DNA from 2 places in the Gluconobacter sp. GP1 genome. Region 1 is predicted to be linked to the other one. Evidence: riboswitches for the same ligand, from Rfam matches in the RefSeq annotation. Region 1 holds a riboswitch; the other holds the start of a gene.
What was found. Region 1 has a riboswitch for thiamine pyrophosphate ahead of R5H23_RS08800 (TonB-dependent receptor domain-containing protein). Riboswitches for the same ligand answer to the same signal wherever they lie in the genome.
Positions count from the first base shown of each region.

Region 2: another riboswitch for thiamine pyrophosphate. It lies ahead of thiC (phosphomethylpyrimidine synthase ThiC); the one in region 1 lies ahead of R5H23_RS08800 (TonB-dependent receptor domain-containing protein).

Region 1 is NZ_JASGXC010000003.1:129,215-139,024, forward strand. Features, by position in the region: gene R5H23_RS08795 (S46 family peptidase) at 1-1,237, opposite strand, end outside; TPP riboswitch at 1,376-1,508, shown strand; gene R5H23_RS08800 (TonB-dependent receptor domain-containing protein) at 1,591-3,966, shown strand; gene R5H23_RS08805 (phosphotransferase) at 3,971-5,113, shown strand; gene pnuC (nicotinamide riboside transporter PnuC) at 5,104-5,664, shown strand; gene R5H23_RS08815 (TonB-dependent receptor domain-containing protein) at 5,729-7,945, opposite strand; gene R5H23_RS08820 (hypothetical protein) at 8,301-8,642, opposite strand; gene R5H23_RS08825 (efflux transporter outer membrane subunit) at 8,655-9,810, opposite strand, start outside.
Region 2 is NZ_JASGXC010000002.1:220,318-230,127, reverse strand. Features, by position in the region: gene R5H23_RS05625 (histidine kinase dimerization/phosphoacceptor domain -containing protein) at 1-1,875, shown strand, start outside; gene purF (amidophosphoribosyltransferase) at 1,963-3,402, opposite strand; gene R5H23_RS05615 (CvpA family protein) at 3,428-3,991, opposite strand; gene R5H23_RS05610 (hypothetical protein) at 3,995-4,351, opposite strand; gene thiC (phosphomethylpyrimidine synthase ThiC) at 4,365-6,218, opposite strand; TPP riboswitch at 6,277-6,426, opposite strand; gene R5H23_RS05600 (DUF1543 domain-containing protein) at 6,526-7,023, shown strand; gene R5H23_RS05595 (gamma-glutamylcyclotransferase family protein) at 7,055-7,402, shown strand; gene hemA (5-aminolevulinate synthase) at 7,478-8,689, opposite strand; gene R5H23_RS05585 (LysR family transcriptional regulator) at 8,686-9,639, opposite strand; gene R5H23_RS05580 (pirin family protein) at 9,752-9,810, shown strand, end outside.

The DNA of each region.
Region 1 (9,810 bases):
CATCGCGGTAGCCCGCACGACGCTCGGCATCCGGCTTCTGTCGCTCCTGCGCGGCTGATACCAGCATGACAGCATCACCGAGCAGGCCATGAACTGTACGGGCAATGGCAAAATCATGGCCATAAGACTGGCGCTGTATGGCCAGTGCAGCCTCCACTTTTTTGAACGGCTCGCCATAGATTTTGCGGCGCTCGGCATCCGCATCAATCCAGGCCTGAAGAGCGCGATCTTCCGCTTCACGCTTTTCCATCACGCCGGGTTCCCGCAGAGCCTTCACGGTGCCCGACAGAGATTTCAGGCCGTTCTGAACGCCGAACAGCGTATTTTGCGCTTCAATCAGATGTTCCTTGCTTTCACGCGAATACTGCCAGAGCGCCCCTTCGCTGGTAGAATACACCCCAATGATGGTTGGCAGGATAACGTCCCGCTGGAACGTCAATGCACTGGCCGGAAGAGACCGCTGCGTTCGCCCCGGATTACCAGACGTGAACACCAACTCTCCTGCTTTTGGCCCTTTCGGGTCAAACTTGAAGAAAGGTGTGTGGACCGGCTTACCGTCCTCAAACACCCGCAACATCGACAGGTCGATATCATACCGTGGGAAGGTAAAGTTATCCGGATCGCCACCGAAAAATGCGATATCCTGATCCGGCGCCATCACAAGACGCACATCCTGATATCGACGATAGCGATAGAGCGCAGTTTGACCACCGTGATAGAGCGTCACAACATCACACCGCCAGTGTGTTGCGTCTCCGCCCGCACATTCCTTCGTCAGAACGCTACTGGCAGCCTGAAGCGCCTTTGCATAATCCGCACCATGCTTGCCTGAGGTCATATCAGCGACACGGCCTGTCACGTCTTTCACCTGATCCAGACGATCCAGCTCCATACCCGGACATTGCGGCTCTTTGGAAACATCTTCTGCCGAAAAACCATCATGAAAATAATCGTGCGTCTTGTCCGATAGGTCGGTCAGGCAGGTATTGGCACAATGATGATTTGTCATCACCAACCCGTCACCAGAAACAAAAGACGCCGAGCATCCTTCTGCCAGACGTGCTGAAGACTGAATGACGTGGTTGATCCATTCAGCCGAAGGCTCGAAGCCATATTGCTGCTTCAACTGACGGGCTGGCAGATGATCGAACGTCCACATTCCTTCCTCGGCCTGAGCTGAACCGAGGGCTGTGCCTGCAATGAGCAGAGTAGGTAACAGGCGCTTCACAACACGCATGACAGATCCTAGAAATGTTATCTTATAACAATACTCTATCCTGCTCTGCATCGCCGCTCCATCCCTCCCGACGAAATTTTGATCGCCCCACGCCTTACGGAATTTATTGACATTCTCTCGCAGCCCATGAAGGAGTGCTTCTTCACCTTGGGGTGCCCTGACAAAGGGCTGAGAGACTGCTGAGGGTATGCGCTTTAGAGCCATACCAGCGCAGTGACCCATAGAACCTGATCCAGTTCATGCTGGCGGAGGGATGGTGGCTACTGACAGATCCACAGACTGGATTTTCGGTGTCTCTCGTCGTCCCCGCTGCGCATGGGGGATCGCAGTATTGCAGGCGGGACAGCACCATCATGACCACCGTATTTGCGCGCAAATCCCGCCAGGTTCCTGTCTTCCTGCTCGGCCTGACCGTTTGTGCCGGTACAGTGCGCGCGGCGGATACCACAGCCCTTACCCCACCTGCGCCCGTAGCCCCGAAGGCCGAGCACATCACGGTTCACCGCGTTTCTGACAGTGCGCCCGGACATCAGCCCGGCGGCGGACTGATCCGACCGGAAAACAGCGTGCGCTCTATCAGCACAGTCGGCCGCGACTACATGGACAAGCAACCCCCGATGGCGACGGCCTATCAGCTCGCCTCCATGCTGCCCGGTGCGAATGTCGCCACATCCGATCCGTTCGGCTTTTCGCCCAACACCAACCTGACCGTTCGCGGCCTAAACAATGATGCTATCGGCTATGTGCTGGAAGGCACACCGCTAAACGATGTCGCCTATTATTCCGGCTATCCGAGCCAGTTCGCTGACAGCGAAAACTACAGTCAGGTCGCGCTCGCCCAGGGTTCCGCAGATCTGGACAGCCCTGTCTTAAACGCTGCCGGGGGGCTGATGAGCCTGTCCTTTCTCGATCCGTCACAGAAGGCAGGGGGTTTCGCCAGCGTCTCCTATGGCTCCTTCGACACCAACCGCGAATTCATTCGCCTTGAAACAGGCAACATCGGAAATTCCGGCATCCGTGGCTTTGTGTCCTATTCCCACAGTGCCAGCGACAACTGGCGCGGACCGGGGCGGGACAAACGCCAGCATGTCGATTTCAAATTCCTGAAGGAATGGGGCCAGGGCAACCGCGCCAGCCTCATTGGCTCCTTCAACACCACCGTCACCAGCTATTATCCGCAGGTTACGATGGAAAGCTGGAAAGCCGATGGCATTCATGGCGCGAACAACCTTGCAGGCCATTATGACGCCTCCAACGCAGACAATGCCGTCAATTACTGGCGTCTGTGGCGTGCGCCAGAACGCACCTTCTATGCAGGAGCGCCCGTCCACTTGCATCTGACGCATAAGCTTTCCCTGGACGTCACACCCTACGCACAGTTCGCCTATGGCAACGTTCCGGGTGGCTCCACACTGACGGAAACCGGACTCTATAACGGCACTCAGCCCCTGAGTGACACGCTCACGCTGCCCAATGCACAGGATGGAACCGCTGTCGTGCGTGCCAACTACACGCAACGCAGTTATCGCTCCGGATTCAATTCCACCCTGCATTACAAAACCGGCTGGAACGACTTCGTCCTCGGTTACTGGTACGATTACGGAGACGACAACGAGCAGCAGCCCTTCACAACCGTTTCTGCCACCGGCGCCTCAGGCGATATCTGGGCGGAAAACAGCCGTAGCCTGATCCATCTTGCGGACGGGCAGAAACTGCTGGGCGGCAGCTTCCACACTATTTCCCAGACCAACGCACTGTATCTGGGCGATCATATCTCGCTCCTGCATGATCGCCTGACCATCGAAGCGGGTTTCAAGGCCGTTATGATGAGCCGCGCTGGCACGAACAATGTTCCCGGCCCTCAGTATCGTGTGGCGTCAAACAGCATGGAGCCTCTGCCGCGTCTTGGCGTCCGCTGGCGCATTGATGAGCAGAACCAGATCTTCTTTAACGCCACGACCAATTTCCGCGCGCCAGACCAGACGGCGCTTTACAACACCTACGACCCAACCTCCGGCGCACTCGCGACAACCGGCAGCGCGGATGTCCGCAACGAATATTCCATTTCCGAAGAACTGGGATATCGCCGCACAGGACAATGGATCATCGGCAGCCTGACGCTGTTCAACTACAATTTCACCAACCGCCAGATCTCAACACTCGCCTCCCAGAACGGCTCCATCATTCAGACGACCATGAATGCCGGCGGCCAAACCTCCCGCGGTGTGGATGTGGAAATCGGCCTGCGCCCCTGGCACCACTTCAGCCCCTATGTTTCCGGCGAGTATCTGCACGCCACCATTGATAACAACATTGCCTCCGGCGGCGATCTTCTGCCGACCAAAGGCAAAATCGCCGTTCGCAGCCCGACACTTCAGGCCGCGGCTGGCATCAGTTACGATGACGGGCATATCTTCGGCGTGGCCACCCTGCATTACACCGGGCACCAATACGCAACGTTCATGAATGATGAGCGGATGTCAGACCGAACGACCGGCGATATTTCCGTCGGCTACCGCTTCGGTGATCTGTCTCGCCTGCACAAACCAACCCTGCGCCTGAACTTCATCAACATCACCAATGAGCGCTCCCTGTCCGGCGTTGCCAGCCCGACCCTGAACGCAAAGGACACGACTGGCATTTACGGCAGCACGATCAGCGGGAGCGCCCCGAGTTATTACATCGGCGGCGGTTTCGCAGCCCTGTTCACAGCGTCCACAGGCTTCTGAACCCGTGACTGCTCCCGGACAGTTCGGCGTCAATGGTGTGCAGGCTGAACGGCACTGGCCGCCTCTAACACTCGCCGAGGCGAAACGTGTTCTGGCGTTTTTTCCCAACTCGGCCGTTCCAGAAACTGTTCTGTGGCATGGACAACGCCCGTTCTCCGCGACAGCCCTGACCCGCCTTACCGACGGCACGGTGCTTTTTCTAAAGCGTCATGATCCACGCCTTCGCGATCAGAACGCCCTGACGGAAGAACACGCTTTCATGACGCATCTTAGCCGCCATGACTTACCCGTCACGGCGGCGCTTACAACGCGGGAACAACACTGCGCTCTGACAGATCATAGTTGGGTTTATGAGGTTTTTCCTCCCTTACCCGGCTTGGATCTTTATCGAGATGTTCAGTCCTGGGAGCCGTTTCTCTGTTCAGAACATGCGCATACCGCTGGCGGCACACTCGCCCGTCTTCATCTTGCAGCGACAGATTACGCCGCCCCCGCCCGGCCTGATCGGCTTTTGCTATCCAGCTTCAACGCTATTACCAACCCCGATCTTGAGACTGGCATCCGTCATTGGGCTGCGTCTCAACCGGGCCTCAACATGACGCTGAATCCAGAGGCTTGGCAGCAGGCCCTAAGTGTCCTGGAACCTTTCCACGCAAAACTGCGACCACTCCTGACGGAGATTATCCCCTGTTGGGGACACGGAGACTGGCATCCGTCTAACCAGTTCTGGACGTCCGCCACTCCAGACGCCGAAATCTGCGGGATCTTTGATTTTGGTATGTCTGATCGCACCTGCGCTGCTTACGATCTCGCGGTGGCGATCGAGCGCACTGCCATCTCTTGGCTGTCCTCGCACTTTGCTGTCTCATGGAACCAGCTGAGCGCCCTGTTAGCGGGCTATCACCGTGTCCGTCCCCTCACTTTGCGAGAACGCGAACTGGTCGTTGCGTTCCTGCCGCTTGTTCATGTCGAATTCGCATTGTCTGAGGTCGCGTATTACAGCACGCTTGTTCAGGATAGGGCATCAGCCCATGTCGCCTACGCAGACTATCTTTTAGGCCATGCACACTGGTTTGCAGGCCGTGACGGTCAACACCTTATGAACTGGCTCCGCGAAACTCTGGATGCCATTGCCGCATGTCCCTGACGGAACTCATCGCGGCCCTTCTGAGTGCCATCGGCGTGTGGCTGACGGCACGCCGCACTATGGCTTGCTGGCCGCTCTCTCTTCTTGCCGCTCTCTTATACGGATGGGTGTTTTTTAAAGCCCATCTTTACGCCGACGCCTGCCTTCAGGCCGTATTCTGTGGCTGCCTGCTCTATGGGTGGTGGCGCTGGATGAAAGACGGTGCGCAGGGGGATGAGACCCTGCATATTCGGCCACTTTCGGAACGCGGGTTACTCTTTGGCCTTCTGATAGGCGCACTTGGGGGCGGACTGTGGGCTTTCTGTCTGGCTCGCTTTACAGACGATCCCACCCCCGTGGCGGATGCCCTGCTCAGCAGTTACAGTCTGGTTGCACAGATCTGGGCTGCGCGGCGGCATACGATCAGCTGGGCCTGCTGGATCGTGATCGACACAGCTTATGTTGCCATGTTCGTCAGTCGCGACCTTTATCCGACAGCCGCCCTTTACGCGATATTCGTCGTTCTGGCGGTTCATGGGCTGCGCAAATGGCAAAAAGCCTCCCAAGCGTAATGGGAAAACAAAATGCGTTTTCCCATTACGCCAAGCGCTGGCTCCAAATCGAAAACCTGGCCGCTCAATACGCAACGCTGACTTCGCCCAGGAACATACGCCCTGCAGAGGGGGTCGCACGGTTCGAGAAAAGGCTCTGGTAATTGAGTTTATTGGCAAGATTGTAGCCATTCATGGAGATTTTCCAGTGCCGGTTAAAGCGATGGGAAATCATGGCACTGAAATCCAGATTTGCCGGAGCACGCAGAGTATTGGCGGTATCGAGCCAGACATGCTCACGCCAGGTCAGCCCACCACCAACTGTCAGGTTATAGGGCTTGTCCGGGAAAGCGCTGTACGCTGACCAGAGGGTTGCCTGATTGTGTGGCACATACTGAACATTCTTGCCGCGGTTCGCCTTGGTCGCAGAAGACGTCGTGCTGCTATCATAAAGGGCATAGGTCGCTGACACGTTCCAGCCCGGCAGAATGACACCGCCGACAGACAGTTCCAGACCCTGATTACGCTGCCGGTCAGAAGAGCCCTGAATTTCACCCGTCACCGGATCAGCGTTCAATGCATTACCCTTGTCCAGACGGAACAAAGAGGCCGTCAGACCCAACCGGTCATGGAGAATGCTGTACTTGGCGCCAAGCTCATAAAGCTGAGCTTTCTCAGGACTGGCAAAAGAATTGGTCCCCGGACGGATGGGAACAGACCCATTGGTGACGTACATTCCCATCGGGGTCGTGGAATTGGCCCATGTAAAATAATAAGTCTGATGGTCGTCCGGCGTGACAACGAGGCTGGCATTCGGATTGAACACGCCCGTCACGTCATGAAAATGCTGATCGGGGTTCTTCGCGACATTGCCTCCCGTCAGGCTGTAGCTCGTTTGCCAACGATCCCAGCGGAAGCCCCCTTTCACAGAAAGCCACTTGGTGAACCAGATCTGATCGAACAGGAACAGGCCAGTATCGAACCCGTAGCCATTGCTATGCGACTTCGCCCCCAGTGACCCCAGAGACACCAGACCGGCCGGGTTCATATCACCCGGTACCAGATCAAGATTGCCGACGTTCCCCTTCGGATTAACCAGGTTCGCATACGGTTTTGGCTTCAGATACGTCGACTGTGAGCGAACATCATTGACGCGTTCGACATCAAACCCGGCGACAACCTGATGCCGAAGAAAGCTTGTATGGAAGTCTGCAACCATTGAGCCGACATTCTGCACAGACCAACTCGTTTGCTCATACGGCAGCGGCGCCATGTAGGTTCCGGCTCCTGTGCCCGCTCCCGCACCTACTGGCCCGGACCGTGCAACGAGTGCTTTTGAAGCATCCCCGTTGAAGTAGTTGTTCACACACGTCGTATCGCAGGTCGCTTTTGAGGCCGCGAAAGAGCGATAATACTCACCGCCCCGCAAATCATCATAGAACGTGACATGCCTGTTCAGTTTGAAGCTGAACCGCGCTGTTTCCATGTTGGAATTTGTGGCGTTCTGGTCGTTATCCGTGCCGTACCAGTTCGTCCGGCGGATACCGTATTCCGTAATAGGCTGCCCATACTTTGCCCCCGGTTTCGTGACAACCGGAACACCGAAATCAGGCACTGAGTTTTCCTGCTGGTGCATGTATTGCAGAACAAGCGTTGTCCTCTTGCCAATCCCGAATGCAAGAGACGGAGCAACACCCCAGCGATGAGAGAAGATATAATCTCGTCCCACAACATTATGCTCATCGCCCATTCCTGTAATGCGGAAGGCCGTAGAGTCATTGATTTTCTGGTTCACATCCAATGTGCCACGATAATAACTGCCTGAACCGCCTGAAAAATCAGCGGAGTAGTAATTTTTCAAACCAGGAGTTTTGGTCACCATATTGATGGCACCGCCCGTCGTGCCATTCCCAAACACTTCGGAAGACGGTCCCTTGATGACGGACACAGTTTCGAAATTGAATGAGTCGCGGGAATAGACACCGAAGTCCCGCAGTCCATCTTCATAGATATCATTCTGGGCCTGAAAACCGCGGATCAGGAACTGATCCCCGTTCATGCCACCAGCACCCTCACCGATGGACGTTGTTACGCCCGGCACATTCCTCAGAGCTTCATCGAGAGATTTGACATTCTGCTGCTGCATCAGGGCCTGCGGCACGACATTGATGTTCTGCGGCGTGTGCATCACGTCCTGCGGCATCCGGGACAACCCGAGAGACTGATGCATGGTGTTAAAGCCATGTCCCTGAACTGTCAGATGTTCGACATCCGACCCTTCAACACCAGCAGAGTCTTCCAGATGCCGCGTTGATGACTCCGGTTTGCGATCTGGTTTTTTCTCATGCTTCACAGGTGCAGCGGCATAGCCTTGCGAAGACATCAGGAGCGTACCGGCAACTGAAAGAGACGTGATGTGTGTGCGCAGCGAACCAGTCACCGGAACCTCTTCATTCAGATAAACAACTTTACATTTCGAAACCCCTATATTGGTAATGAGAAACATTCTCAACTGGTTTTTGATGAAGTGTTTCTCATTTCCGACAAATCTCGTCACGAGCGAAGCGGAATAAGCGCGTATTTCCTTACGAACAAAAAAAAGCCCCGCACCTGAAAACAGGGCGGGGCTTTCTAAAAACAGTCGTCGAAGAAACAGGTCAGTTCGGCGTTTCATCGTCCGGCGCGAGCGGCTGAACATGCGTCACTTTGCCATACCGATCATAGTAGATCACGGCATCACCACGACGTTCGGCATAACCATCCGGCTGGCCGTCACGGGTGCGGAAAAGCAGCCGAAACGCATCCGGCTGTTCAACCACCTTGTCCCCTGGCGGGCGATACTTGAAGCGACTGAAGTCAGCATGGCTCCGGGGAAGCGAAGAGCTATGATACAGCTCGTGCATGCTTGGCTTCTTGGGCCCGTCACCATCGGCATCCTGCGCGACAGCCGTGCCCGTCAGGGCTAGAACGGCCAAAGTGGTAGTCAGGATCCTGCGCATGATGCTCTCCGGTCAGTGCGTTGCGGCAGGCACTGTAGGCGAAACCGTCTTCTGGCTCCACCCACCGCCAAGCGCACGGTAAAGCGTGACAAGATTCTGGAATCGGGCAGCCTGAACCAGAATGGCATTCTGCTGAGCCTGATAAAGCGTTCTCTGCTGCTCAAGCGTCGTCAGATAGCTGTCGATCCCTGCATCATAGCGCATCTTCGCAAGATCATAGGCCTTCTGTGACTGGTCAACGAGCGACTGCATATGCTGCTGCTGCGCCGTGTAGGTCTCACGTGCCGTAAGCGCGTCAGACACTTCCCGGAAAGCTGTCTGCACAGTTTTCTCATACTGCGCGGCATACTGGAGCTTCTGCCCCTTCGCCATCAGCAGATTTCCCTCACTCTGCCCCCAGGTGAAAATTGGCAGACTGATGGACGGCGAGACCGACCACGTCTCGGCACCCGGCGTAAACAGCTTGCGGAACTGCAGGGAGCTTGTCCCTTCAGACGCCGTCAGCGTTACCTTCGGGAAAAACTCAGCTCGTGCCGCACCAATACTTGCATTGGCACCAATCAGAGTGTGCTCCGCCGCGACAATATCAGGGCGTTGGGCCAGAAGATCCGACGGCAACCCTTCCGGCAGATCACTGATCATCGTCTGAGCACCAAATGGCGCTGGCGGCGGCAGATCGGCCGGCAACGGCACGCCCACCAGAACCTGAAGACCATGCTCGTCATCCGCTACGGCACGCAAATACTGCGCCTCATACGCAGAAGCCTGTTCGACCTGCGTCTTGACCTGCGCAAGCGTCAGGGCATCTGTCTCGCCATTGTCGTAGGAAAGCTGCGTCAGACGCAGCGTATCCCGCTGGGACTTCAGGGTGTCGCGTGTAACACGAAGCTGTTCCCGATCCGCAAGCCACTGAATGTAGGTCGTGCCAATCTGCGAGACCGTCGTAATCAGAACGTTTCGTGCGCCCTCAACACTGTTCAGAACCGTCTCGGCCTGCTGCTTCGTCAGGTTGCGAATACGGCCCCAGAGATCCACCTCGTAAGACGAAAAGCCGATGGACGTCTGATAAAGCCGCAGGGTCGAAACGCTGGTCCCAAGCCCAGGCGCAAAAGAGAAGCCTGCCGTGCTTGACGGCGCCATGAACATGCCCTGCCCGCCGGCCGTGATG
Region 2 (9,810 bases), on a different contig from region 1:
GAGCACCTTCTGGTCGAGCTGGAGCCTCTGGACAGTCGTAATTTCCTGACGTGGGAAATCTTCAGCCAGATTGATGCCACAGCTGATCGTTTCGAGCGTTGCCCGGACATTGCCGCCGTGTGCCATCACGGCGCACAGGTCTTCGCGAAGCTGACCGAATTTGATCGTGTGCTTGTCTACCGCTTTCAGGAAGACGGCTCTGGCTGCGTGATGGGGGAAAAGCGCAATGAGGCTTTCCCATCCCTCATGAACCACCACTTTCCGGCCAGCGATATTCCCCGGCAGGCGCGTGCGCTTTATCTGCGCAACCGTATCCGTGTCATTCCAGACATTCATTATGAAGCTGCCCCTATTCGCCCCGTTGAGGCTGGCACCACAGGCATCGACCTGAGTGATGTTCAGCTTCGCAGCATCTCACCCGTTCATTTGCAATATATGTCGAACATGGGCGTGGCGGCCTCAGCCTCCATCTCCCTGGTTGTGGACGGCATTCTGTGGGGCATGATCACCTGCCACAACGCGACACCGCGCATTCTCTCCGAGGACATCAGAGCCGCATGCCGGACGCTCGCTGGCGTCATGTCACGTCAGCTTCGGAACAAGGAAGAACTCATCACGTATCAGGAGCGTCTGCGCCTGAGGAATGCGATTGAGTTCGCGACGTCCCATTTCGACCCTGCCGCGTCCGTAAAGGACAACCTGCAGCGATCCGTCACGGAGTTACGCAGCCTGTTTCCCTGCGATGGCTTTGCAGTCATTGATCAGAAAGAGATCAAAACGTCTGGCAAGGTTCCTGAACATTCGGATCTCCTGGCCATTCGTGACTGGCTCCGCCTGGGCAGCAACGGCGGGATTTTCTGTAGCTCCTGCCTGGGCAAGGACTACCCTCCCGCAGAAATGTGGCCCGAGGCTTCTGCCGGAATTCTGGCCATCACACTGCCTTTCCGAACCTCCCTGACGCTTGTCTGGAGCCGGGTCGAGATCGTTCAGGTCATTGAGTGGGCTGGCAATCCTCACAAGGGAGCGCCTGACCACGACGGGATTCTGCATCCTCGCAAATCTTTTGAGTCCTGGGAGCAGACCGTTCTGGGTCATTCCCATCGATGGACGACAGAACAGAAGCAGGCTGCCCGTCGTCTCCGCCGCAGCCTGATTGCCGATTATCAGACCCAGCAACTCCGTGAGCTGAATGCGACCCTGACGGCAACAGTTCAGGAGCGCGAAAGCCTGATTCAACAGAAAGACTTCCTGATCCGTGAGGTAAACCATCGTGTGCAGAATTCACTGCAAATGGTGGCATCTTTCCTGAAGCTTCAGGCCCGGACGTCCACGAACGAAGAAACCACCGAAGCCCTTTCTGAAGCCCAGCACCGAATTGCGGCCATCGGGCTGGTTCATCGGCGTCTGTATCGTGGCGATCAGATGGGCATGGTTGATCTGAGCCGCTACCTTGAAGAGTTGATGGAAGAGCTCTGCTCTTCACTTGGCGAGGAATGGCAGGCGCAACTTCGCATGGTTCTATCACCCGTCTCCATTTCGGCAGACCGCGCCATCAATGTAGGGCTGGTGCTGACGGAACTAGTCATCAATGCCAGCAAATATGCCTACGGTGGCCAGGCCGGTCCGCTTTACCTCTCGCTTTCCGTCACTGGCGACCGTCTGACGCTGACTGTTTCCGATCAGGGCCGTCATGATATCAATCTGAACGGAAATGGTTTCGGGACACGCATGATGAAGGCTGTCGTCGGAAGCCTTGGTGGTACCCTCACCTATACGCCGCTTTCCCCGGGCCTTGAGGCTGTCATGGCTGTGCCGCTCGACATCAACGGACCTGCCTCAGCGCATGAAGACATTCCTGACGGTCTGTATTCCTGAAAGCATCTTTCCGAGCACAAAAAAAGCGCCTGCTCCCTCATGAGAGCAGGCGCTTTTTTTATAAGGTCGCAATAGAGCGAATATCACTCAGGAAACCAGATTACCTTCTTTGTCCACGAGCGTGATCGGATAATCACCCGTGAAACAGGCATCGCAGTAGCGACCTGCGCCATCCGTACGACTTTCATGACCCAGCGCCCGATAGAGGCCATCAAAACTGATGAAGGCGAGGCTATCCACGCCAATAACGGCCGCCATTTCTTCCATCGTATGGGTTGCCGCCATCAGCTTGCTCTCTTCGGGCGTATCAATGCCATAGAAGCAAGGATGGCGCGTTGGCGGGGACGTAATGCGCATATGCACTTCCGTCGCACCGGCCGCGCGCACCATATCCACAATCTTGCGAGACGTCGTTCCACGTACAATCGAGTCATCGACCAGAACGACCCGACGTCCAGCCAGAACCGGACGATTGGCGGAATGCTTCATCTTCACGCCAAGATTCCGGATCTGATCCGTTGGCTCAATGAATGTCCGGCCGACGTAATGATTGCGGATAATGCCCAGCTCAAACGGGATACCGCTCTCAGCCGCATATCCGATCGCAGACGGTACGCCGGAGTCCGGCACTGGCACGACAACGTCTGCTTCGACTGCCGTCTCGCGTGCCAGCTCTGCACCGATGCGCTTGCGGGCTTCATAGACAGGCTGGCCTTCAAGCACTGAATCAGGCCGTGCAAAGTAGATGTATTCAAAAACACAGAAGCGCCCACCCTGATCGCCAAACGGGCGAAGGGACCGAAGCCCCTCAGAGTTTATCACCACGATTTCGCCGGGCTCGATGTCCCGAACATATTCCGCACCAATGATGTCGAGCGCACAGGTCTCACTGGAAAGAACCCAGCCACCATTCGAATCTTCGTAACCCGGCATCCGACCCAGAACCAGCGGACGAACGCCCAATGGGTCACGCATGCCAATCAGGCCGTCATCGGGCGTCAGGGTAATGAGGGAGTAAGCCCCCTTCACCTGCTTGACGGCGTCAATGAAGCGATCGAGCACGGTGGTATAGAGGGAAATGGCGATGAGATGGATGAAGACTTCCGTATCCGTGGAGGAATGGAAGATACATCCGCGCTTTACCAGCGCCTGCTTCAGTGTGGCAGAATTGGTCAGATTTCCGTTATGGGCAACGGCCAGACCACCGAACTCGTAATCCGCATACAGAGGCTGCACATTCCGGACATGCGTTCCGCCTGTGGTAGCGTATCGGTTATGACCGATGGCAACACTCCCAGGCAGCGTTGCCATGACACGGCTGTCTCCGAAGACATCACCGACCAGCCCCAGACCTTTGTGCTGATGGAACCGTTCGTTATCGAAACTGACGATTCCGGCAGCTTCCTGACCACGATGCTGAAGCGCATGGAGTCCAAGAGCGGTCAGGGCAGACGCATCAGGCACGCCCCAGACGCCGAAAACGCCACATTCCTCGTAAGGACGGTTGAGAGTATCGGAGGCAGTCATGCAGTTCGGCCTTTCCGGACTGGGTTCACAACGACGCGTCATGACCGCTTGTGGGCGGCGATGCAAGATGTGGTTGCAATGAATGTGGCAGATAACCGGCAAGTCGGGATGCTCCGGCCTCAATATATGGCCCGGTGAAGCTTCCCTGCATCAGGTAGGAGGTCCAGGACCCGAAAAAAGACCCCGCCAGCAGATAAAGTGCGATCAGCATCACATATCCGCGCAGAATGCCGAAAATAGCGCCCAATATGCGGTCTACGCCGCCAAAAAGAGTGCCCCTCACCGCTGCACCCACACGCCCGGCAATCGTCGTCAGCGTCAGCAGGATGACGATGAACAGGACTGCCGCGCTTGCGCTCTCCGCCAACCAGCTCTCATGCAGATAGGGAGAAATCCATGGAACCAGGGCAGCATGGAACCGATAGGTGAGAATGACGGCCGAAGCCCAGGCGACAAGCCCGGAAAGCTCTGTGGTAAAACCGCGTGTCAGCCCCCAAAGAGCAGACAGACCAATCACGATCAGCACGCCGATATCCAGCCGGCTCAGGTCATCCGGCGAAATATGAGACAGATCTGGAAGAGAGGGCATGGCTCAGGGCAATTTGGTGGAACGGTAGTGGCCGCCTTTACGCGGTCGGATGCCATTAGCACGAAGTTCTTCCGCAAGGCGGATTCTTTCGTTCAGTTCTGCCCAGACCTGATCAGCTTCAACGCCGCGAGCTTTCCACACCTTCTCAAGAAGACCGACGAAAGCCGCACTTTCACGGACCAAACCGGCGCGATCATTGACCATGACATGCAGAACGCAGTTTGAAGCCGAATTGCCCAGCCGGGTCGCCAGTTTCGTGACTTTGCGGGTTTTCCGGAATGGGAGAAGGTCTTCCTTAAGCGGCATCACTCTATGATGAGGGTGATGGCCTATGGACGCAAGGCCATCACCCTCAATCATTCCGCGTCAGGTGTTATTCCGCAATCGTTTCTACTTCATTTTCCGGAACATAAAGTTTTGCACCATGTTCCTGAAAGACTTCACTCATCTGCGCCATCCCATCCTGACGTTCTGCCTCACGGCGAATGTCATGGCTGATCTTCATGGAGCAGAACTTCGGGCCGCACATCGAACAGAAATGCGCCGTCTTGTGAGCCTCTTTTGGAAGCGTTTCGTCGTGGAAGCTCCGTGCCGTATCCGGGTCCAGCGCCAGATTGAACTGATCTTCCCACCGGAACTCGAACCGTGCACGGGACAGTGCGTCATCCCGCAACTGAGCTGCTGGATGCCCCTTTGCCAGATCAGCAGCATGAGCCGCAATCCGGTAGGTTATGACACCCGTCTTCACGTCTGAGCGGTCCGGCAGACCCAGATGCTCCTTCGGTGTCACGTAGCAAAGCATCGCCGTCCCGAACCAGCCAATCATGGCCGCCCCGATACCCGACGTGATGTGATCATAGCCCGGCGCAATGTCGGTCGTTAGCGGGCCAAGCGTATAGAACGGCGCTTCGCCACATTCCTTAAGCTGCTTGGTCATGTTGACCTTGATCTTGTGCATCGGCACATGACCTGGCCCTTCAATCATGACCTGGCAGCCCTTTGCCCAGGCCACTTTCGTCAGTTCACCCAACGTCGTCAGTTCAGCAAACTGCGCCGCATCATTTGCGTCGGCAATCGACCCCGGACGCAGCCCATCCCCCAGGGAAAAGGTGATGTCATACCGGCGCATGATGTCGCAGATTTCTTCGAAGTGCTCGTAGAGAAAGCTCTCACGATGATGCGCCAGACACCAGGACGCCATGATGGAGCCACCACGGGAGACAATTCCCGTCGTACGCTTTGCTGTCAGCGGGATGTGCTGAAGGCGGACACCAGCATGAATTGTGAAATAATCCACGCCCTGCTCGGCCTGTTCGATCAGCGTGTCGCGGAAGATCTCCCACGTCAGCTTCTCAGGAACACCATTCACCTTCTCCAGCGCCTGATACAGCGGCACCGTGCCGATCGGCACTGGAGAGTTCCGCATGATCCAGTCACGGATGTTGTGAATGTTTCGGCCTGTAGAGAGATCCATCACCGTGTCCGCGCCCCAGCGGATGGACCAGACCAGTTTTTCCACCTCTTCGGCCGCAGAAGACGTCACAGCCGAATTGCCGATATTGGCGTTCACCTTCACAAGGAAGTTGCGGCCAATAATAACCGGCTCAAGTTCCGGATGGTTGATATTGGCGGGAATGACAGCCCGCCCCCGCCCCACTTCTTCGCGCACGAATTCTGGCGTGATGAACGCTGGAATTTCCGCACCGAAATCTTCGCCATCTGCCCGGCGCTCTTCCGCTCCCTCTGCCATTTCAGCACGGCAGACGTTTTCGCGATGAGCAATATAGATCATCTCTTCCGTGATGATCCCGGCCCTTGCGTATTCATACTGCGTGACGTGCTGTGCACCCTCACCCGAATAGACTTCGTGCGGTGCCGGACACGCTGGAACAGCTTGCGCCTCGCTTGCGAAGCCGTTGTCTTCCGGCTTGACGGCCCGCGCTGCAACCCGCTCGAAGCCCCGCTTGGCAAGCCATTCTGCACGTGGAGCCGAGAGGCCCTTCGTCACATCAATCGTGACAGACGTGTCTGTATAAGGACCAGACGTGTCATAAACTCTGACAGGCGCTTCATTCGCTGACGGATGCAGCGCAATTTCGCGATATGGAACCAGAATATCCGGGCGTCCCGGCGCTTCGGACCACTTCTTGCAGGAACCCTGAATCGGGCCTGTCGTCACATGGCCTACAGCTGGTCTCTGGTTCAGATTTTGTGGAATGTCACCCATGTTCGCCCCCTCTGAGGCAGAGGGAGCAACAGCACGCACCGCTGGCAAAGCCAGTTTCGTTGTGTCTCAACACCATTCCCTCCGCCGGTTCTAACCGGATCAGGTTTCCCGGATGCAGGATGCACCCGGCAGGGTCGTCACACCGCAGACCTTACAGTCCTTCAGTGACCTCTCAGCTTCTTTTGGCGAAGCTCCCCCTGGTAGGGGCCACACTCATCGCATCAGCTTCGTCCTGTCAATGCGTTTCACCGTGAAGTGAGCCGGGGAAACAGCTATGACCTGCTTTACGTTTTGAGGAGACACGCTCTTGAACCTGTATGTTTTCTATCTCGGTGGCGCAGCACCCGGCGCGAACATCGAAGTTCATGATGTTCAGTTTGCAATCGCGAACAAGCCGGAAGATGCTTATCCATCACTTGCAGAACACTGGTTTGGGGTTCGGAATTCCCTGCACGTCGATGCCTACGGCATCATCACATGGGCGGACGGACACGCCGTCACACTCAGTCCTGAAAAACCTGCAGGCGCCCAATCACTCTATTTCATCAATATGGGTGGATATGCGGCCGGTGAGTTGAAGGAAGAGCACGCTTTTACCTTCCTCGTCGCCGCATCGGCAGAGGATGCCAAGGCAAAGGCCAAAAAGACCCTATTACCGGGCTATGACCATCGCCACCGCGACAACTTCATGGAAGTGGATGACTGCCTGCCTCTGGAACAGATTGACGGGCTTTATATCCATCTGACTCCACAGGACGACGGGCACCCTGTCACAGCGCTTTGGCAAGGCTACCGAAAGATCTGACGTCCCTGCGCTATATCTCACGGAGCTACTCATGCCTCACCAGATGCCGGTTTACCTGTTTTCCTACGGAACACTCCAGCAACCCGAGGTTCAGCTTTCCTCATTCGGTCGCCTGCTGCATGGCGAGGAGGATGCGATGACGGGCTATCAGGCGTCGATGATGGAAATCACGGATGCTGCTGTCATCAAGGCCAGCGGCAAACGCTTTCATCCTGTTATTCACCCGAGTGACAATCCACAGGACGAAATCACAGGGCAAGTCTTCTGCATCACTGAAGCTGAGCTTCTTGCTGCGGATGCTTATGAAGTGTCCAGCTACAAGAGGGTGCAAGTTACACTGCGCTCAGGCAAAAATGCGTGGGTCTACGTGCTCGCCTAACCAGCTTGGAATCAAAAAAGGCAGCCAGTGACCCGGCTGCCTTTTCCAGAATTCAGAACGCTGGCCTACCTGACTTCAGGCAGCCTCAGAGCGCTTGAGCTGACGTTCGCACCAAAGCGTAGAGAGTGCTTCAACCAGTTCGTCAATTGCTTCGTTTGTATGAAGCGGCGTCGGCGTCAGACGCAGACGCTCCGTTCCGCGCGGGACGGTCGGGAAATTAATCGGCTGGATATAATGCCCGAAGCGGTTCAGCAACTCATCGGAGAGATCCCGACATAGCTCAGCCTCGCCCACCATGACGGGTACGATATGGCTCGGATTGCCGACATGCGGAATGCCTGCCTTGTCCAGAGCGGCCCGCAGATAGGCTACAGCGCGCTGCTGTCCTTCACGTTCTGCGCTGCTGCGCTTGAGATAACGGACGCTGGCCAGCGCACCCGCAGCAATCATCGGCGGCAGAGCCGTGGAGAAAATGAAGCCTGAACCGAAAGAGCGCACGAAATCGCAAAGCGGTGCAGAGGCAGCAATATAGCCACCCACGACGCCATAACCCTTGCCGAGCGTCCCTTCGATCACCGTCAGACGATGGGACAGGCCCAGCTTCTCAGCAACGCCTGCACCGTGATCACCATACATGCCCACGGCATGAACTTCATCAAGGTAAGTCATGGCGCCGTATTTGTCGGCCAGATCACAGAACGCTTCGATCGGGGCGATATCGCCATCCATGGAATAGACGGACTCGAACGCGATGATCTTGGGGACGTCTGCTGGAAGTTCCTTCAGGCGACGCTCCAGATCTTCCACATCGTTGTGACGGAAAATCTGCTTTTCAGCGCGGGAATGACGGATGCCCTCAATCATGGAGGCATGGTTCAGTTCATCAGACAGAACCACACAGTTCCGCAGACGGCCCGCAATAGTGCAGAGCGTTACCCAGTTGGACAGATAGCCCGAGTTGAAAAGCAGGGCACTTTCTTTCCCGTGAAGGGAAGCCAGCTCTTTTTCCAGTTCCACATGATAGTGGTTCGTGCCGGAAATGTTGCGCGTTCCACCTGCGCCAGCGCCCGTCTCATCAAGGGCATCATGCATCGCCTTGAGGACTTCCGGGTGTTGCCCCATGCCGAGATAATCGTTGGAACACCACACTGTGACGTCACGACCGAGCCCATGATGATAGGCTTTCGGGAAATTGCCGGACCGGCGCTCAAGTTCCGCAAAGTAACGGTAGCTGCCATCGGCGCGCAGACCGTCCAGGGCGGACTGGAACATCGCATCATAATTCATCGCGTTTTCTCCTGCGCGGCACTGTAATCCTGTGAAATCTTTCCGCCAAGGGCCTGCTCCAGATAGGCCAGCAGAACACGGAGCCGCGCAGGCATCTGCATCCGGGTGGCACCACACCCCACGACCATGAACCAGACCGACAGAACACTGCCCCGCCACCTGGGCAGAACCTCAACCAATCGCCCCGCATCCAGATCCCTCCGCAGCATGAAATCTGGCAGAAGCGCTAGGCCTGAGCCATTTCGGAGCGCGGGCAAAAGCATGTCCCCACTATTCACCATCATCCTGCTTCGCAGACGAACAGAGGCCTGCTGGCCGCTCTCATGCGTAAGTCGAAGCAGGTCTGGCAGATCGGAATTCGCGTAGAGCAACCCTGCATTGCCTGAAAGATCTTCCGGCTTTTCGATCGTCCCGAGTCTCTCCTTCATCTGTGGCGAACAGACCAGCCGCATCACGGAACGACAAAGAAGATGAGCTCCTCCGTTGGTTACGGGGGCGAGGTCTCCCGGTGTGATGCGGACGGCTGCTTCAAACCGGCCACTCAGCAGATCGACGGTCCGATCATCCAGATCAATCTCCATGGAAATATCCGGATACCGGTCCATAAATTCCGGCAAAACAGGTCCGAGAATATCCAGCCCGAACCCCATGGGAGCCGCCAGGCGGATCGTTCCTCTCGGGCTGACTGAGCCTTCCCGTAATTCTGCTTCCAATCCTTCGCCATCAGCCAACATCCGCCGGGCACGTTCCAGGCACGCAACTCCGGCCGATGTCAGGGAAAGATGACGCGCACTCCGCTGAAAGAGAGTCGTTTTCAGGCGATGCTCCAGACGCGCAATCACCTTGGACACTGTAGGCGGGGACAGCCCAAGAGTGCGCGCGGCAGAGGCAAACGAGCCGCTTTCAGCGACACGGGCAAAAACAGCCCAGCCTTCCAGATCGGGGAGCATACAGCCTCTCTAAGATGCGCTTTATGGAAACTTTACATTTCCATCAATTCCATTTTCTTTACGCCACATCGCGCCCATCTTGAAGGCCATAACCTTTACTGAGGAGCGACCAATGCTCGATATCAGACCCTTCTCCTCGCTTGGCCACGCCAACCATGGATGGCTGGACGC